DNA from 2 places in the Pseudonocardia sp. ICBG1034 genome. Region 1 is predicted to be linked to the other one. Evidence: riboswitches for the same ligand, from Rfam matches in the RefSeq annotation. Region 1 holds a riboswitch; the other holds the start of a gene.
What was found. A riboswitch is a leader RNA that binds a small molecule or an ion and turns the genes downstream of it on or off. The one in region 1 is predicted to bind cobalamin.
Positions count from the first base shown of each region.

Region 1 (9,393 bases):
GGTCGCGCTGCGGGTACTCGCCGTCGCCGGTGGGGCGGACCCGGCCGTGCTCGACGCCTGGCGCGGCCGGACCGGCGTGGACGGGCTCCTCGACCCGAGCGGCGACCGCAACGCCGGCTGACGGCCCTCAGGCCTCCGCGGCCGGTTCGGGCGCACCGGTGGCGGACCACCGCTGCTCGACCCGTCCCCGGGAGGTCAGGTCCGCGGGCCGGGCCGGTCACCCGGCCCGGCCCACCCCCTCAGTCCCAGTCCAGCGACCCACCCGTCCGGTACTCGGTCACCCGCGTCTCGAAGAAGTTCTTCTCCTTGCGCAGGTCCATGGCCTCGCTCATCCACGGGAACGGGTTCTCCGGCTCCCCGAACAGCGGGGCGAGCCCGATCTGCTCGGCCCGCCGGTCGGTGATGAACCGCAGGTAGCGCTCACAGGACTCGGCGGTCAGGCCGAGCATCCCGCGGGGCATGGTGTCGCGGGCGTAGGCGACCTCCAGCTCGCACGCCTCGTGCAGCATCGCCCGGATCTCGGCGGCGAAGTCGGCCGTCCAGAGGTGCGGGTTCTCGATCTTGATCTGGTTGATGCAGTCGATGCCGAAGTTCAGGTGGATCGACTCGTCCCGCAGGATGTACTGGTACTGCTCGGCGATGCCCACCATCTTGTTGCGCCGGCCGAGCGAGAGGATCTGCGCGAACCCGGTGTAGAACCACATGCCCTCGAACACCACGTAGAACGCGACGAGGTCACGCAGGAACGCGCGGTCGTTCTCCGGGGTGCCGGTCCGGAAGTCCGGGTCGGACAGGGCCCGGGTCCAGCGCAGCGCCCAGGCGTCCTTCTCGGTGATCGAGGGGACCTCGCGGTACGCGTTGAACAGCGCGCCCTCGTCGAGCCCGAGCGACTCGCACACGTACTGGAACGTGTGGGTGTGCACGGCCTCCTCGAACGACTGCCGCAGCAGGTACTGGCGGCACTCGGGGTTGGTGAGGTGGCGGTACACCGCGAGCACGATGTTGTTCGCGACCAGCGACTCCGCGGTGGCGAAGAACCCGAGGTTGCGGGTGAGCATGAGGCGCTCGTCGTCGGTGAGCCCGCCGGGGGAGCGCCACAGCGCGATGTCGGCCTGCATGGCGACCTCGGTCGGCATCCAGTGGTTGGCGCAGCCGGCCAGGTACTTCTCCCAGGCCCAGGTGTACTTCAGCGGCAGGAGTTGGTTGACGTCGGCGCGCGCGTTGATCATGCGCTTGTCGTCGGCGTCGATCGGGGCGGCGCCGCGGGCGATCTCGCCCAGGCCGCTGGCGTTCTCGGTGCTTCCGGTGGGCTGCAGAGTGGTCACTGGCAGGCCTCGCAGTCGGGGTCGTCGACCGAGCAGGCACGGCCCGGATCGAGGTCGGGGGCGGTGGCGGGCACGGCGGTGGCCGGGACCGCGGGCACCCCGGCCGTGGGCGACGCGGCGGGGGCGGCGGCCGGGGTGCTCGGCACGCCGGTCAGCCGGCCGTCGGTGCCGGCGAGGGTGGACTTCTCCACCGACGTCGCCGCGCGGGTGCGCAGGTAGTAGGTGGTCTTGAGCCCGGAGCGCCAGGCGAGGCGGTAGAGCTCGTCGAGCGCCCGGCCGCTGGGGGCGGCGAGGTAGAGGTTCAGCGACTGCGCCTGGTCCAGCCACTTCTGCCGGCGCGAGGCGGCGGCCACGAGCCAGCGCGGCTCGATCTCGAACGCGGTCGCGTAGAGCTCCTTCAGGTCGGCGGGGACCCGGTCGATCTCGGCCAGCGACCCGTCGAAGTACTTGAGGTCGGCGACCATCACCTCGTCCCACAGCCCGCGGTCCTTGAGGTCGCGGACCAGGTGCGGGTTGATCACCGTGAAGTCGCCGGACATGTTGGACTTCACGTACAGGTTGAGGTGGATCGGCTCGATCGACTGCCCGACCCCGCAGATGTTCGAGATCGTCGCAGTGGGTGCGATCGCGAGGACGTTGGAGTTGCGCATCCCCTGTGCGACGACCTTCTCCCGCAGCGACGCCCAGTCCAGCGTGGACGACCGGTCGACGTCGAGCTCGCCGTCGCCGCGGGCCGCGGCCAGCAGCTCGAGCGAGTCCAGCGGCAGGATCCCGCGGCTCCACAGCGACCCGTCGAAGCTGGCGTAGCGGCCGCGCTCGACCGCCAGGTCCGACGAGGCGGTGATCGCGTGGAACGACAGCGCCTCCGCGCTGCGGTCGGCGAACTGCACCGCCGCGTCGCTGCCGGGCGCGATGCGCTGGGTGAACAGCGCGTCGGAGAAGCCCATGAGGCCCAGGCCGACCGGGCGGTGACGCAGGTTGGACCGGCGGGCCTCGGGAATCGTGTAGAAGTTGATGTCCACGACGTTGTCGAGCATCCGCACCGCGGTGGTCACCGTGCGGCGCAGCCTGTCGGCGTCGAGCCCGTCCGCGGTGACGTGCGCGGCGAGGTTCACCGAGCCCAGGTTGCAGACCGCGACCTCGCCCTCGTCGCCGGCGCGGGTGTTGAGGGTGATCTCGGTGCACAGGTTCGACGAGTGCACCACCCCGGCGTGCTGCTGCGGGCTGCGCAGGTTGCACGGGTCCTTGAACGTGATCCACGGGTGCCCGGTCTCGAACAGCATGGTCAGCATCCGGCGCCACAGCTCGACCGCGCGCACCGTGCGGTGCACCCGGATCTCCCCGCGCGCCGCGGCCGCCTCGTACTCGCGGTACCGCTGCGCGAACGCGGTGCCGTAGAGGTCGTGCAGGTCGGGCACCTCGTCCGGGGAGAACAGCGTCCACTGCGCGTCGGCCTGCACCCGGCGCAGGAACTCGTCGGGCACCCAGTTCGCGGTGTTCATGTCGTGGGTGCGGCGGCGGTCGTCGCCGGTGTTCTTGCGCAGGTCGAGGAACTCCTCGATGTCGACGTGCCAGGTCTCCAGGTAGGCGCACGCCGCGCCCTTGCGCTTGCCGCCCTGGTTCACCGCGACGGCGGTGTCCCCCGCGATCTTGAGGAACGGCACCACGCCCTGGGAGACGCCGTTCGTGCCCCGGATGTGCGCGCCGAGCCCCCGGACCGGGGTCCAGTCGTTGCCCAGCCCGCCGGAGTACTTCGCCAGCAGCGCGTTGTTGCGGTAGCCGCCGAAGATCGACTCCAGGTCGTCGTCGACGGTGGTGAGGAAGCACGACGACAGCTGGGGGCGGGTGGTGCCCGAGTTGAACAGCGTCGGGGTCGAGGCCATGAAGTCGAAGCTCGACAGGAGCTCGTAGAACTCGACCGCCCGCGCCTCGCGGTCGACCTCGCGGACCGCCAGCCCCATCGCGACCCGCAGGAAGAACGCCTGCGGCAGCTCGAAGCGCACGCCGCGCTCGTGCAGGAAGTAGCGGTCGTAGAGGGTCTGCAGGCCGAGGAAGCCGATCTGCAGGTCGCGCTCGGGGCGGATCGCGGCGGTGACCCGGTCCAGGTCGAAGGTCGCGAGCTCGGGGTCGACCAGACCGATCGCGATGGCGTGGCGCAGGTAGTCCTTCGTGTAGGCCGCGTACCGCTCGGCCATCGTCGCGTGGTCCGGGGTCTCCCGGGTGTCCGACAGGTGCGACACGGCCTCGGCGCGCAGCCGGTCCAGCAGCAGTCGCGAGGCCACCAGGGAGTACGCGGGCTCGCGCTCGACCAGGGTGCGGGCGGCCAGGACCAGTGCCTGGGCCAGCTCGTCGGCGGTGATGCCGTCGTAGATCGTGCGGTCCAGCTCGGCGAGCACCCTGTCCGGGGTCACGTCCTCGATGCCGGCGCAGGCCTCGTCGAGCACCGCGGCGACGCGGACCCGGTCCAGCGGGGCCCGGCTGCCGTCGGGATGGGTGACGTGCACGACCGGGGCGTCCGCGGCGGCGGTGTCCCCGCCGTCGTGCGCCCGGGCCCTGGCCTGCTGCTCGCGGTAGAGCACGTAGGAGCGGGCGACCTTGTGGTGGCCTCCGCGCATCAGGGCGAGCTCGACCTGGTCCTGGATCTGCTCGACGTGCACGGCGCGCGCCGGGTGCCGGGTCAGCGCCGCGACGACCTGGTCGGTCAGTCCGGCGACGAGGTGGTGCAGCCGCGACGACGCCGCGCCCGAGTCCCCCTCGACCGCCAGGAACGCCTTGGTCGTCGCCACCGAGATCTTCGTGGCGTCGAATCCGGTCTCGGACCCGTCGCGCCGGATGACGCGCAGGGCCGGTGGTGCTGCTGCCGGTGCAGCGGTGGAAGCCGTCACGGGCTCTCTCCTCGCGAGTCGCCGTCCCTCCGGGGGCGGGCGCGGTACGAGGAGGCGGTGGGTCGGCGTGTCGTCGGCGGCCCACCGCACCCTGGCGCCGTCCCACGAGGCCCCGGAGCAGCGCGCACCGGTCGGCACGCGCACCGGTGGCAGGTCTTCGGACTCACGGGCGCACTGCGCACACCTACTGGCCGTCGCTTCCCGGGATCACTCCCAGTGCTGTTGACGGCGGTCGTTCCCGTTCACCGCTGCGGGGCAGTCCCGGATTCCCACCGGGTTCCCTCTTGCCTCACCGGCCCGTGCGGACCGGTGAACCACCAGCGCCCCGGACACTACATCTGGGGTCTGGACACGATCGACCCCCCTATCGGTTCCGGTTTCGACGACCATCGAGTCACGCACGGTGAACGTCGCCGGTCACGGGCCCGGCGGTCCCTTCCGTTCGACGGGTCCGCGCGGATACCGTCGGCCGCACTGTTGCCACCGTTGTGCAGGAGAGTGCGATGACCACCGGAACGGACCTCGACGCCGAGCACTGGCTGCGCCGGTGGGACGCCCAGCAGGAGCGCTACATCCCCGACCGGGAAGAACTGTTCGCGCTGGCGCTCGACGTCGTCGACCGGCTCGCCGGCACCCCCGCCCGGCTGCTCGACCTCGCCTGTGGGCCCGGGTCGTTCGCGGCCCGCGCGGCGGCGCGCTGGACCGGGGCCGAGGTGGTCGGCGTCGACGTCGACCCGGTCATGCTGGAGCTGGCCCGGCGGACCACCGGCGAGCGCGTCCACTGGGTCGACGCCGACCTCTCGCGTCCCGGGTGGACCGACGCCGTCGGCGGCGGGCCGTTCGACGCGGCCGTCTCGGCCACCGCCCTGCACTGGCTGCCCGAGCACGCGCTGCCCGGGCTCGCGCAGCGCCTCGCGTCCGTGCTGCGCCCCGGCGGGGTGTTCGTGGACGTCGACACCCTGCTCGCCGACCCCGCCCGGCCACGCCTGGCCGAGCTGACCCGCACCCTGCGGGTCGAGCGCACCGACCGGGGACTGGCGACCGGCGAGGACTTCCGGGCCTGGTGGGACGCGCTCGCCGACGAGCCCGCCCTGGCCGACGGGTTCGCCGAGCGGGAGCGCCGCTTCGCCGGCCGGGTCACCGGCGGGTCGTCGCTACCGGCCTGGGAGCAGGCGCTGTCCGGCGCCGGGTTCACCGAGGTCGGGACGCTCACCCAGACCTTCGACCGGCGGACCCTGGTCGCGATCCGCTGATCACCCGAGCCGGGCGCGCGCGAAGTTCGCCCAGGCGAACGTGTTCGGCCGGGCCGCCTCCAGCCCGGTGAGCCCGGCCGCCACGCCGACGTTCCAGTCCCGCACACCCCACACCAGGGCGCCCGACTCGGTGCGCAGCAGACCGAGGATCCGGGCGAACGCGTCGGTGCGCGCGGCGTCGTCGGTGGTGGCGACGGCGGCGTAGTAGAGGCGGTCGATCTCCGGGCTGCGGTAGCCGGTGAAGTCGTAGGTCGGGGTGCTGGTCAGCATCCGGCGTCCGATGTAGTCCGGGATCGGCAGCGAGCCGGTGCTGTTCTGGGAGAACACGCCCTGCTGCCGGATGGCCCGGAAGTAGCCCGACGACGGCAGCGGCCGCGCGGTGACCCGCAACCCGACCTCGCCGAGCTGGCGCGCGACGAGTGCGGTGGCGGCGTCGAAGGTCGGGTCGGCGCCGCTGGTCTGCAGCTCGATCGCCGCCCCCTGCGCCCCGGCCTCGGTGACGAGCGCGCGGGCCCGCGCGACGTCCCGTGCCACCGGGCCCACCCCCGCCGGGTGGTAGCGCAGTCCCTGGCCGAACATGTCGTCGCCGACCCGGCCGCGCCCGAGCAGCACGACCCGCACGAGCTCCTCGCGGTCGATGCCCAGCCGCACCGCCTCGCGCAGCCGCGGGTCGGAGAACGGTGCCCGGTTCACCCGCATCACCAGGAACTGGCTCGCCGAGGCCGGCGCGGACAGCGCCGAGGCGCGCTGCTCGCCCCCCAGCCGGGCGGCGCCGGTGGGGGTGAGGTCGTGGGCGTAGTGCACCTGGCCGGACAGCAGGGCGCCGATCCGGGCGGCCTCGTCGTCGACGGGCAGGAACTCCAGCTCACGTACGCCGGGCGCGCCGTCCCAGTGATCCTCCGACGCGGTGTAGACGGTGGACCCGCCCGGGGTGAACGACGCGAGCCGGAACGGCCCGGTCCCGTTCGGACGGTCGAACGACGTCGTCCCGGCCTTGACGATCTCGGTACCGGGCGCGCCCCAGGCCAGCGGGAACAGCGTGTTCGGCCGGGTCAGCACCAGCTCGACCTCGCTCGGCGACACCGCCCGCGAGGCGGCCGCGTCGAGGTCGCGGAACAGGGTCGCGGCGATCGCGGTGGTCGCCGGGTCGGTGATGCGGGCCAGGGTGGCGAGCACGTCGTCGGCGGTGAGCGGGGAGCCGTCGTGGAAGCGGGCCGCGCGCAGCCGGATCCGCCACCGCCGCCCGGTCGCGTCGCTCTCCCAGGACTCGGCCAGCCGCGGCTCGGGGGTCATGTCCTGCGACCACCCGGTGAGGGTGTCGAAGCACGCCTTGGCCCGGGCCTGGTCGACGTAGAGCGGCAGGACGTGCGGGTCCAGCGACTCGCGCGAGCCGCCGGTCGCGAAGGCGACCCGCAGCCGCTCCTCGCCTGTCCCGCCGCCGGAGCAGCCGGTGAGGGCGAGCGCGGCGACGCCGAGCGCGCCGGTCAGCACCCGGCGCCGGGACAGCTCGGGCGGGGTCATCCGGCGGCCCGCCCGGTGTCCGAGGCGCGCAGGCCGGGGGTGAACACGTGCCCGTCGAGGACGGCCGGGCGGGGCGCCGTACCCGGTCCGCCCGCGCGGATCCAGTCGGCGACGGCGTCGGTCGTCGCAGCGTCCAGGACCGCACGCAGCCACACGGGCCGCGCACCGGCCCGTCGCGCGGCCGGGGTGGGTCCGACCACGACGACGTCGGAGTCGGCGCACGGGCCGAGGCACTCGCTGGTCCGCAGCCGCGCGTGGCCCTCGATGCCCCGGGTGAGCCGGTCGAGCAGCCCGTCGTGGTGGGGCCGGTCCAGGCCCGGGTGCTTGCGACCGGAGCCGCAGCAGCATCCCCGGCAGACGGTGACGGCGGACAGCGCAGACATGGTCCGACCCTACGTGACATATGACGGATTGTTCAGACGTCGAGGGTGACAATCCGGTGAGTGCGGCCACCGCCACGCGGGAACCCTCCGGTCCCACACCCCGGACACCAGGAGATCCCCATGAGCCACCACGTCCTCGAGGCCGCCGGCGTCAGCACCCCGGCCACCGTCGTCGAGAAGCTGCACGACGCCGCCCGCGCGAGCACCGCCTGCGCCTCGGCCATGGTCGCCTCCGGCGGCATGGAGACCGAGGTGCTCCTCGCCCTCGACGCCGCCGACCTCTGTACCGCGGCCGCGAGCGTGCTCGGCCGCCGGACCGGGGACAAGGCGGTCGGCGAGGCCGCCGCGTCGGCGGCCGCGCTCGCCTGCGAGGCCAGCTCGGCCGCCTGCGGCGCGCACGCCGACCACCACGAGCACTGCCGGCTGCACGCCGAGGTCACCCGGGAGACCGCGCAGCTGCTGCGCGAGCACGCGGGCGCCTGAACGCTCCGGCTCAGCCGGCCGGGACCGGCTGCGGTGCCGCGGCCACCCGGCCGTCGACGAGGGTCACGACCCGGTCCGCCGACGCGACGGCGACCGGGTCGTGGCTGATCAGCAGCACCGCGGTGCCGTCCTCCCGGCAGACGCGCCGCAGCTCGGCGAGCAGCAGCGCGCGGTGCCCGCCGTCCAGCGCCGAGGTGGCCTCGTCGGCCACCAGTACCGCGGGCCCGGCGAGCAGGGCCCTCGCCACCGAGGCGCGCTGGAGCTGACCGCCGGACAGCCCGCCCGGGCGGCGCGCGGCCGTCGCGGCGGGGACCCCGAGCCGCTCCAGCAGCGCGACGGCGGCGGCGCGGGCGTCGGCCGGGGACCGCCCGCGCAGCAGCACGGCCGGCCGGGCGACCTGGTCGAGGACCGGGCGGTGGTCGAGGAACGCGGACCGGCAGTCCTGGTGGACGTACTGCACGGCGCGCCGGTCGCCCGCCGGGTCCCGGCCGCCGACGCGGACGGTCCCCGAGCAGGGGGTCAGCCCGGCCAGGGCCCGGCCGAGCGTCGTCTTGCCCGCCCCCGAGGGCCCGGTCAGCGCGACGAACCCGCCCCGCCCGACGGCGAGGTCCACCCCGGACAGCAGCTGCGCCCCGCCCGCGGCCCGGACCCCCAGATCCGTCACCTCGAGCATCGCCCCGACCGCCGCCGGTGGTGGCCGGGACGCGGTCGGGGCGGGTGCACCGAGCAGCGCGGCGGCCGGGCCGGTGCGCACGACCCGGCCCGCGGCGAGCTCCAGCAGCGTCACCGGGACGGCGGCGGCGAGCCTGCGGACGGCGTCGAGGTCGTGGGTGAGCAGCACGAGCGCCGTGGAGCCGGCGGCCAGCACGGCGAGCCGGTCGAGCACCGCGTCGGTGGTGACCGGGTCCAGTCCGGTGGTCGGCTCGTCGAGGACGACGACGGCCGGCCCGGGCACCAGCGTCTGGGCCAGCGCGACCCGCTGCTGCTGTCCGCCGGAGAGCCGGTGCGGGTGGCGGCGGAGCAGGTGCGGCTCGGCTCCGAGGCCGGCCCGCTCGCAGGCCTCGGTGACCGCCCGGGCCCGGGCGGTCCGGTGCCGTCGACCGCGACCGTGCACGGTCGCGGCGAGCTCGTCGAGGACCGGCCCGACCCGACGCACCGGGTCCAGGACCCGGCCCGGGTGCTGCGGGAGGTGCCCGACCCGCCCGGCGCGGCGCGTCCGCAGCTCCCGCGGGGCGACGCCGAGCAGCTCGGCGGGCCCGATCCGCACCGACCCGTCGAGCGCCACCCCGGTGGCGGCCTCGCCGAGTAACGCCAGCCCGAGCGTCGACTTCCCCGCCCCGGACGGCCCGATGACGGCGAGCACCGCACCGGGCGCGAGATCGAGGTCGACGCCGTCGAGGAGCACCGTCCCGTCGACGGTGCGTGCGGTCAGCCCGCGGACCGACAGCGCGCTCACACGACCGCCCCCGTCCGGTCCGCGAGCCGGTCCACCAGCACGTTCGTCCCCGCGGCGAGCGCGACGAGCAGACCCGCCGGCACCAGC
Region 1 covers NZ_JAHLEK010000015.1:632,209-641,601, forward strand. Annotated here, with positions in the region: gene KPF22_RS04640 (hypothetical protein) at 1-121, shown strand, start outside; gene KPF22_RS04645 (ribonucleotide-diphosphate reductase subunit beta) at 240-1,316, opposite strand; gene KPF22_RS04650 (ribonucleoside-diphosphate reductase subunit alpha) at 1,322-4,210, opposite strand; cobalamin riboswitch at 4,341-4,544, opposite strand; gene KPF22_RS04655 (trans-aconitate 2-methyltransferase) at 4,714-5,463, shown strand; gene KPF22_RS04660 (ABC transporter substrate-binding protein) at 5,464-6,984, opposite strand; gene KPF22_RS04665 (hypothetical protein) at 6,981-7,367, opposite strand; gene KPF22_RS04670 (hypothetical protein) at 7,488-7,850, shown strand; gene KPF22_RS04675 (ABC transporter ATP-binding protein) at 7,861-9,306, opposite strand; gene KPF22_RS04680 (ABC transporter permease subunit) at 9,303-9,393, opposite strand, start outside.

Region 2 (9,393 bases), 1.5 Mb from region 1:
TCAGGTTGACCGTGGTCTCGTGCCCGGCGATGAGCAGCAGCGTCGCCATCGCGACGAGCTCCTCGGACGACAGGCGGTCGCCGTCGGCGTCGCTGACGGCGAGCAGGCCGGACAGCAGGCCGTCGTCGGGCTCGGTGCGCTTGCGTTCGATCAGCTCGGCGAGGTAGCCGTTCAGGCTGCCCATCGCGGCGAACTTCTCCTCCTGCGGGGAGTCGTCGACCATCACCGACGACCATGCCGAGAACATGTCGCGGTCCTCGGCGGGCACCCCCAGCAGCTCGCAGATGACCAGCACCGGGACCAGGAACGCGTACTGGCGCATGAGGTCGACGGGGCCCTCGGCGGGCAGCGCGTCGAGCAGCTCCTGGGTGATCTCCTCGACCCGGGGCTGCAGGTCGTTCATCCGCCGCACGGTGAACGAGCGACCGACGAGCTTGCGCAGCCGGGTGTGGTCCGGCGGGTCCATCAGGATCATCATCGGGATCGGCGCGGCCGGCTGGCCCTCGCGCTGGTCGGCGGGGAGCGTCCAGCGCCAGTCCTTGCTCAGCCGCGGGTCGACGAACGCCGCACGGACGTCGGCGTAGCGGCTGATCAGCCACGCCTTGCCGTCCGGCAGTGCGAGCTCGCGCACCGGCTCCTCGGTGCGCAGGGCCGCGTAGGCGGGGTGCGGGTCGGTCCAGAAGTCGCCCGAGAACAGGTCGTGCGTCTCGGTGCCGGTGGTGGTCAGCGCCATGGGGACCATGGTGCCAGCCATGGGTAAGCGACCGCTTACGTCGGCCGTGTGACCGAGCACACAGCCGGGTCGAGCTCGACGTCGGCCGGGGCGGGGTGGCCCAGGACGACCGAGGCGGCCAGCGCCGCCAGTGCCGGGGCGGACTCGATGCCCGACCCGCCCTGCCCCGCGACGAAGAAGAACCCCGGGTGCTCCGGGCGCGCGCCCAGCACCGGGGCGCGGTCGGGGGCGAAGGTCCGCAGCCCCGCCCACGCGGTCCGGACCGACCGCAGCCCGAGCGTGGTCGCCGAGCCCACCCGGTCCAGGGCGAGGGCGACGTCGAGCTCGTCGGGCCGCGCGTCGCCCGGCTCGGCCGGGGTCTCGTCGGCCGGGGAGACCAGCACGACGTCCGCCTCGGCCTTGAGGTACCAGCGCTCGGCGGCGTCGGCGATCATCGGCAGGACGGCACCGTCGACGGTGAGCACCGACGGGTCGCCGACCGGGCAGGCGGCGATCGTGCGCCGGTACGGGGTCAGCCCGGCGCCGGGTACGCCGGCCAGCGCCGCCACCGCGTCGGCCCAGGCCCCGGCCGCGTCGACGACCACTCCCGCCCGCACCCGGTGCCCGCCGGTCGTCGTCGCGCTCCAGCCGGAGCCGTCCCGGTCCAGCGCGGCCACCCGGGCGCCGCGCAGCACGGTGCCACCGCGGGCGCGCAGCCCGCGCCGGTAGCCGTCGTGCAGGGCCGCGGTGTCGACGTCGCAGGCGCCGGCGGTCCACGCGGCCGCACGCGGGGCGCGGCGCAGCACCGGCGCGCGTCGCCACGCCTGCGCGGGGTCCAGGGCGACCGGGGCGCCGGGCTCACCGTGCTGCTCGCGCAGCGTCGTGGCGAGGCGGTCCGCGGCCTGCTCGTCGTCGGCGAGGTGCAGGACCGGGCGCGGGGACAGCAGCGGCGGCGTGCCGAGCTGCCCGGGCAGCGCGGCGAATCGCGGCCCGGAGGCGTCGATCAGCGCGCGGAACGGGCCGGAGCCGTGGCCGGGGATGTAGGTGGCGGCCGAGCGGGCGGTGGAGTGGACCGGCAGGTCCTGCTCGGCCTCGGTCAGGACGACGCGGGCGTGCGCGGCCAGCTCCCACGCGACCGACACCCCGGCGATGCCGCCGCCGACCACCAGCACGTCCGCCGTCTCCATGCCCGCGACGATAGGTCGGCGGCCCCCGGGAAAACCGGTGGCCCCGGCCCGGGCGGTCGTCGTAGCGTCGCCGCCATGCTGATCCGGTTCCTCTGAGCGGCCCGCGGAGTCGATCTCCGCGCTCCGCCGCCGGCCCGTGACGTCCACCGGGCCCGGAACCGTCGCCGCCCTCGTGCGGCCCTTCCGGCGTCCCCGCGCGTCACCGGCCCTCCGCACCCGGTCCGAGTCCGACCCGATGCTCCGAGGAGGTCGTATGCCCACGACCCGACACACCCCTGTCCCCACCGCCGACACCGGTCCCGCCGGGGCGCCCACCCCCGCCAACCGCGCCGAGCGTCGCGCGGCGAGGCGCGGCCGGTCCGGCGCCCCGGGCGGCCCGCCGGCACCGCGCACGGCGGGGCCCGCCCCGCAGGCCCGCCCGGCCCACGTCCGCACGGACTTCGCCGCCCGCCGCAGCGGCTGAGGGGACGGGCACGATCACGGATCGGGCACCGGGGACGTCGGCGGGCGACCCTCCGCGTGCCCGATCCGTGATCACTCCCGGCGGTGCGGCCCGGCGCGGGAGCGACGTGGAAGGCTGGACGCCGTGACCGTCACCGTCTGGTGGGCCGCCCCGGCCGATCCCGGCGACCGCGCCGACCTCGTCGCGCTGCTGGACGCCCATGAACGCGAGCGGCTCCTCGCACTGCGCAGGCACGAGGACCGCGCCCGCTACCTCGCCGCGCACGCCCTGGCCCGGCTCGTGCTCGCCGAGCGGCTCGACGCCGACCCCGCCGCGCTCGTCCTGGACCGGACCTGTCGCTGCGGGGAGCCGCACGGCAAGCCTCGCCTGGCCGGGCGCGGCGACGACCCCGGGTTCTCGCTGACCCACTCCGGCTCGCTGGTCGGCGTCGCGGTCGGGACCGGCCCGGTCGGCGTCGACGTCGAGGCGCACCGCCCGCTGTCCGGCCTCGACGGTCTCGTCCGGCACGCCCTCTCCCCCGCCGAGCTCGCCGCGGGCACGCCCGACGGCACCGGGTTCCTGGTCACCTGGACCCGCAAGGAGGCGCTGCTCAAGGCCACCGGCGAGGGCCTGTCGAGTCCGATGGACGCGATCACGCTGTCCCCGCCGCACGCCCCGGCCCGGGTGCTGGGCTGGACCGGCACCGGCGGGAGCTGGTGGGTCGCCGACGTCGCCACCGGCCTCGACGACCACCCGGGCGCCGTCGCCGGGGCGGGACCGGTGGCCCCGGTCGTCACCGTCGCCGACGGCGACGCGGTCCTGTCGGTGCGCCGGGGCACGATGCACGGGTGATGGTGAGGTGACCGCGGCGGCCGACCGCTGGGTGCTGCATCTCGACATGGATGCGTTCTTCGCCTCCGTCGAACAGCTGACCCGGCCCACCCTGGCCGACCGGCCGGTCCTGGTCGGCGGCGCGGGACCGCGCGGCGTCGTCGCGGGGGCGAGCTACCAGGCGCGGGTGTTCGGGGCCCGCTCGGCGATGCCGATGGGGCAGGCGCGGCGGCGCTGCCCGCACGCGACCGTCCTGCCGCCCCGGTTCTCGCTGTACAAGGCGCTGTCCGAGGAGGTCATGGCCGTCCTCGGCGAGTTCTCCCCGGTGCTCGAGCCGGTGTCGGTCGACGAGGCGTTCGTGGAGCCGCCCGACCTCGTGGGGGCCTCCCCGGACCGGGTGCGGGAGTGGGGCACCCGGCTGCGCGGCGCGGTGCGCGAGCGCACCGGGCTGCCCGCCTCGGTGGGTGCCGGGTCGGGCAAGCAGGTCGCGAAGATCGCCTCCGAGCTGGCCAAGCCGGACGGGCTGCGGGTGATCGCCCACGCCGAGCAGGCCGCCGTGCTCGACCCGCTCCCGGTGCGGTCGCTGTGGGGCATCGGGCCGGTCTCCGGCGAGGCACTGCGGAAGATCGGGATCGAGACGATCGGACAGCTCGCCGCGATGGACGCCCGCGAGGTCGCCGGGGTGCTGGGCGGTGCCGTCGGGTCCGAGCTGCACCGCCTGGCCCGCGGTGTCGACGACCGTCCGGTCGCCCCGCGCGGCGCGGCCAAGCAGATCAGCGCGGAGACGACCTTCGACGCCGACCTGACCGCGATGAGCGCGGTGCACACCGCGGTGGAGTCGATCTGCGTCGCCGTGCACCGGCGCCTGGTCGCCGACGGCCGGACCGCCCGAACCGTCACGGTGAAGGCGCGGACCGGGGACTTCACCACCCACACCCGGTCCGAGACGACCCCCTTCGGGACCCGGGACCTGGCGACCCTGGTCGCGGTGGCCCGGCGGCTGGCCGAGGGCGCCGTCGGCGAGGGCGGGGTGCGGCTGCTGGGGGTGTCGGTGTCCGGCTTCGGCGACGAGCCGCCACTGGCGCTGTTCGACGCGGTGCCGTCGGAGAGCGGGTGGACGACGGCCCCGGCCCCCGACGCCCCGCCCGCGGCCGCCCGCCCGGCCGCCGCGGCGGGGGTGACCGTGCTCGACGCAGCTCCGGAGAACGACGCGGCCACCGGGACCGGCGCGACCGAGGAGCCCGGCGACGCGCCCGGCCCGATCCGCCCGGACCGGCCCGACCGCGAACCCGACCCGGACCGGCCCTGGCGCGCCGGCGACGACGTCGCCCACCCCGAGCACGGCCACGGCTGGGTCCAGGGCGCCGGGCACGGGCGGGTCACCGTGCGGTTCGAGACCGCGCTCACCGGCCCCGGCCGCACCCGCACGCTCGACGCCGCCGATCCTGACCTCACCCGGGCCGACCCGCTGGGCAGCTGGCGGGCCTGAGCCCGGGCCCCGGGTGGGTTCAGCCGATCAGCGGGCTGCGGTGCGGCGGTGCGACGCGGCTGCCCTCGGCGATCCGGACGCGCAGCGTGGGAGCGGTGCGGGCCAGACCGTCGAGGACGGCGCCGAGCGCGGCGTCGCCCGCGGGGTCGCCCCCGACCAGCAGCACCGCGGCATCGGCGGGCCCGGCGGCGGCCCAGGCCCCGATCCGGGCGACGGCGTCGCGCGGTGTGACCGGCTCGACCCGCCACGCCTCGGCGTAGAACAGGGCGGTCGACTCGGCCTGCGGGAAGGCGAAGACCGTCCCGGCCTCGGCCAACAGGTCGTGCGCACCCGTGCGGGACGCGTCGTCGCCGGACGGATCGGTACCGAGCACCGCCAGGTCGTGGCTCATCGCATGTCCTCCTCGAGGGTCCGCGCCCTCATCAGTGGGAATCCGCGACGACGGGCAGTGTCCTGGCTCCCGGATCGGTACGCCCTCCCCGGCCTTCCCACCCTCGCGGGCGGTGGCGCCGGTGTGGGGAGGGCACTCCCCGGTGACAGTGGCGGGACCGCGCCGGACTCGCACCGGCTTCCTGTTCCGTCGTCGGCCGGAGCCCATCACGCGACCGGGTTAGCGGTCAACCGTCCCCCGCCCGGCCACTCCCCGCAGATGGTCGAGCAGGTCGTGCTCGGTCAGCGTCCCGAGCAGCGGCCCGTCCGGCCCCTCCCGCACGGGCAGCGCGGCGCCCCGGTGCGCGGCGAGCACCCCGAGGACGTCGTGCACGGAGCCGTGCGGGTCCAGGGCGGGCAGCTCCGGGTCGGGCGTCGTGCCGTCGGCGGGCCGCATGACCTGGGCGACGACGACCCGGCGCAGTGCCTCGTCGGTCGGGGTGTCGGCGGCGAGGTCGATCCCGCGTCGCAGCAGCTTGAGCGTGTAGATGTTGTCCCGCGACACCAGGTTCGACAGGCCGGTGGCCAGGACGACGGCGGCCATCAGCGGCAGGATCAGGGCGTAGTCGCCGGTGAGCTCGAACACGATGAGCACCGCGGTGATCGGGGCGTGCGCGGCCCCCGCGAACACCGCCGCCATGCCGACCAGGCCGAACGCGCCGGGGTGCAGGTCGAGCGCGGGGAACAGGCCCGCGGCGGCGTAGCCGAAGGCGGTCCCGGCGGTGCCGCCGACGAACAGCGACGGCGCGAAGACCCCGCCGGAGCCGCCGATGCCGATGGTGAGGCTGGAGGCGAGGATCTTCCCGACGACGAGCAGGAGCAGGAACCCGACGACGTACCGGCCGCCGATCGCGGCCTCCAGCACCGGGTAGCCCACGCCGTACATCTGGGGCAGCGCCAGCAGCAGCGCGCCGAGCAGCAGCCCGCCGGCGGCCGGGCGCAGCCACTCCGGGCCGCGCCAGACGGCGTCGCAGGCGTCCTCGACGGCGTAGAGGATGCGGGCGAAGGCCCAGCCCAGCAGCCCCGCGAGCAGCCCGAGCAGCGCGTAGAGCGGCAGCTGCGCGGGGCTGCCCAGGTCGAAGTGCGGCAGGGTCAGGATCGCGCGGTCCCCGGCGATCACCTCGGCGACGACGTTCGCGACCACCGAGCTGATCACCAGCACGCCGAACGCCTCGGCGCTGAACGACCGCAGGATCAGCTCCAGGCCGAACACCACCCCGGAGATCGGGGCGTCGAACGTCGCGGAGATCCCGCCCGCGGCGCCGCAGGCGACCATCAGGACCAGCCGGGTGGCGGGCACCCGCAGCCACTGCCCGATGGCCGAGCCGAGCGCGGAGCCGATCTGCACGATCGGGCCCTCCCGGCCGACGGAGCCGCCGGTGCCGATGCAGATCCCCGACGCGAGCGCCTTCACCGCGGCGACGGTGGCCGGGATCCGCCCGCCCCGGCGCGCGACGGCGAGCATCACCTCCGGCACCCCGTGCCCGCGGGCCTCCGGCGCGAACCGCTGGACCAGCGGGCCGTACACGAGGCCGCCGAGCACCGGGGCGACGAGCAGGAACCAGACCCCCAGCCCGGGCAGGTGCGGCGAGGCGACCCGGCCGGCGTCGGAGAAGTCCTCCCGGCCGGTGACCAGCCACGTCACACCGAGGATCAGCTCGTGGAACAGCACCGACCCGATGCCGGCGCCGATCCCGATGACCGTCGCCAGGCCGACGAGCCCGGGCCGGGTGCCGACGAGCGCGCGGTGCAGCGCGCGGACCGCGGTCACCGGGCACCGTCCTCGGCGGGCACGGGCGCGACGGCCCAGTCGGTCTCGCCGACCTCGCCCGCGGCCTCGGCGAAGCGGCGCAGCGCGTCGCGGACCGCGGTGCGCTCGGCGGCGGGCAGCGTCGCGAGCAGCCGGTGCATCTCGGCGCGGCGCAGCCGGGTGACCTCGTCGACGAGCGCCCGTCCGGCCGGACTGAGCGCGACGGCGACCTCGCGGCGGTCGTCACCGGTGCGGGTGCGCGCGACGAGGCCGCGGGTCACCAGCCGGTCGCACATCCGGGTCGCCGTCGACGCCGACACGGTCAGCGCCCTGGCCAGGTCGGCCGGTCGCCGGGTGCCGTACTGGGCCAGCACGACCAGCGCGCGGTACTGGGGCAGGGTCACGTCGCCGGCCGTGTCACCGCCGGTGTGCTCGCCCGCGGCGGCCAGGGACCGGGCCACCACGGAGAGCATCGCCCGGCTCGCGGTCATCACCGCGTCGACGACGTCATCGATCTCGTCCGTCACGCCCGCGATCGTTGCACATTGCAAACTTGCAGTGTGCAACGAGTTGTCGGGGTCACCCCCCGACGGGCGCCTGCAGCCCCGCGACGGGCCCGATCACGACGATCGCCGGCGGGCTGATCTCCTGCTCGGCCGCGACCTGCTCGGCGGTCTCCAGCGTCGCGCGGACCGACCGCTCGATCCGGGTGGTGCCGTCCTGCACGATCAGCACCGGGGTGTCGGCCGGGCGGCCGTGGGTGATCAGCGCCTCGGCGAACTTCCCGAGCCGCTCCACGGCCATCATCAGCACGATGGTGCCGGTCATCCGGCCCAGCGCGGTCCAGTCGGTGAGGCTGCGCGGGTCACCCGGCGCGACGTGCCCGGACACGACGACGATCTCGTGCGCGACCCCGCGGTGGCTCACCGGCGTCCCGGCGACGGCCGGTGCGGCGAAGGCGCTGGTGATGCCCGGGACGACGGTCACCGGCACCCCGGCCGCGGCGCACGCCTGGACCTCCTCGAACCCGCGGCCGTAGACGAACGGGTCACCGCCCTTGAGGCGGACCACGAACTTCCCGGCCCGGGCGTGGGAGATGAGCAGCTCGTTGATCCGCTCCTGGGCCATGGCGCGGCCGTAGGGGATCTTCGAGGCGTCGATGACCTCGACCTCGGGGGACAGCTCGTCGAGGATGTCGCGCGGGCCGAGCCGGTCGGCGACGACGACCTCGGCGCGGGACAGCAGCCGCCGTCCGCGCACGGTGATCAGCTCCGGGTCGCCCGGGCCGCCACCGACCAGCGCGACACCGGCCTGCGGGGGCTCGGCGGACTCGTCGACGACACCGGCGGCCAGCGCCTCGACCAGCGCGGTGCGCACGGCCGCGGACCGCCGGTGCGCGCCCCGGGCCAGCACGCCGACGGTGAGCCCGTCGTAGCCGCCGGTGGCGGGGGTGACCGCGGTGCCCTTGTCGCCGTCGTCGGCGCGGACGCAGAACACGCGGTCCCGCTCGGCCTCGGCGACGACGGCGGCGTTGGTCGCGGCCTCGTCGGTGGCCGCGATCGCGTACCAGGCGCCGGCGAGGTCGCCGTCGGTCCAGCGGCGGGCCGTCCAGGTGATCTCCCCGGCCGAGGCCATGCCCTCGACCGCCGGGGTGACCTCGGGCGAGACGACCTCGACGACCGCTCCCGCGGCGATCAGGCGGGCGACACGGCGCTGGGCGACCTGTCCCCCACCGACGACGACGGCCCGGCGGCCGGCCAGGTCCAGCCCGACCAGGTACTGCTCGTGGTGCGCGTTCAACGACGTTCCTCTCCCGGACTCCGACGCCCGGCGGTGGCAGCGGTTCCCTGCGCGGGCCCCCCGCTCGACGGCGACGCCGGACGATAGCCGGGCCCGCATGTTTCGGAGGAGACCCCGGAGGGCAATCCCACATCCGCCGATCGGGCGGCCACGGCGACGGTGACGCCCTGACCAGCGGTCTTACCGACGACCAGGTGGGCCCCGTCGCCGGCGGCGAGCAGCGCGGCGGCCTCTGCGACCGACGGGGTCCCGACGGCCGCGGCGACCCGGGCATCCGGCCGCGGCACCGCGACCGCGGCCAGCGCGGCGGCCGCGAACCCGTGCGGTTCCCGCGGCGCGACGGCCGCCCGCAACCCCGGTTCCCACACCCGCCGGTCCAGGGTGGCGACTGCGGCGTCCCCGAGCTCCAGCCCGTGCGCGGCGGCGACCCGGTCCAGCAGCGCGCGTACCGCGGCCTCGGACGTGCCCGGCCGCAGCCCCACCCCGACGGTGACCACCGGCCGTGGAGCGGAGCGCTCGGCCCGCGGACGCTCCGCTCCCCGGCCGGTGATCATGCGAGCGCGGCCGGGGCGCCGGCGCGGGCCGCCGCGACGAACCGGGCGACGGCGCCGGGCACCCCGGCCGGGTGGGTGTGCAGGAACGACGCGTGCACCCGGGCGTCGACGTAGCCCTCCGGCTCGCCGCCGCGCCACGCCCAGGCCGGGGTGGCCCCGGCCCTCGGGGTGACCGCGCACCGGTGGAACTCGTGCGCCC
Region 2 covers NZ_JAHLEK010000015.1:2,114,211-2,123,603, reverse strand. Annotated here, with positions in the region: gene KPF22_RS11490 (cytochrome P450) at 1-733, opposite strand, end outside; gene KPF22_RS11485 (FAD-binding oxidoreductase) at 769-1,899, opposite strand; gene KPF22_RS11480 (hypothetical protein) at 2,153-2,362, shown strand; gene KPF22_RS11475 (4'-phosphopantetheinyl transferase superfamily protein) at 2,486-3,193, shown strand; gene KPF22_RS11470 (DNA polymerase IV) at 3,240-4,661, shown strand; gene KPF22_RS11465 (hypothetical protein) at 4,681-5,052, opposite strand; cobalamin riboswitch at 5,087-5,275, opposite strand; gene KPF22_RS11460 (chloride channel protein) at 5,272-6,861, opposite strand; gene KPF22_RS11455 (MarR family winged helix-turn-helix transcriptional regulator) at 6,858-7,367, opposite strand; gene cobA (uroporphyrinogen-III C-methyltransferase) at 7,420-8,640, opposite strand; gene KPF22_RS11445 (cobalamin biosynthesis protein) at 8,637-9,194, opposite strand; gene KPF22_RS11440 (cobyrinate a,c-diamide synthase) at 9,191-9,393, opposite strand, start outside.
Region 2: linked by a shared signal. The riboswitch ahead of KPF22_RS11465 (hypothetical protein) and the one ahead of KPF22_RS04650 (ribonucleoside-diphosphate reductase subunit alpha) in region 1 are both predicted to bind cobalamin.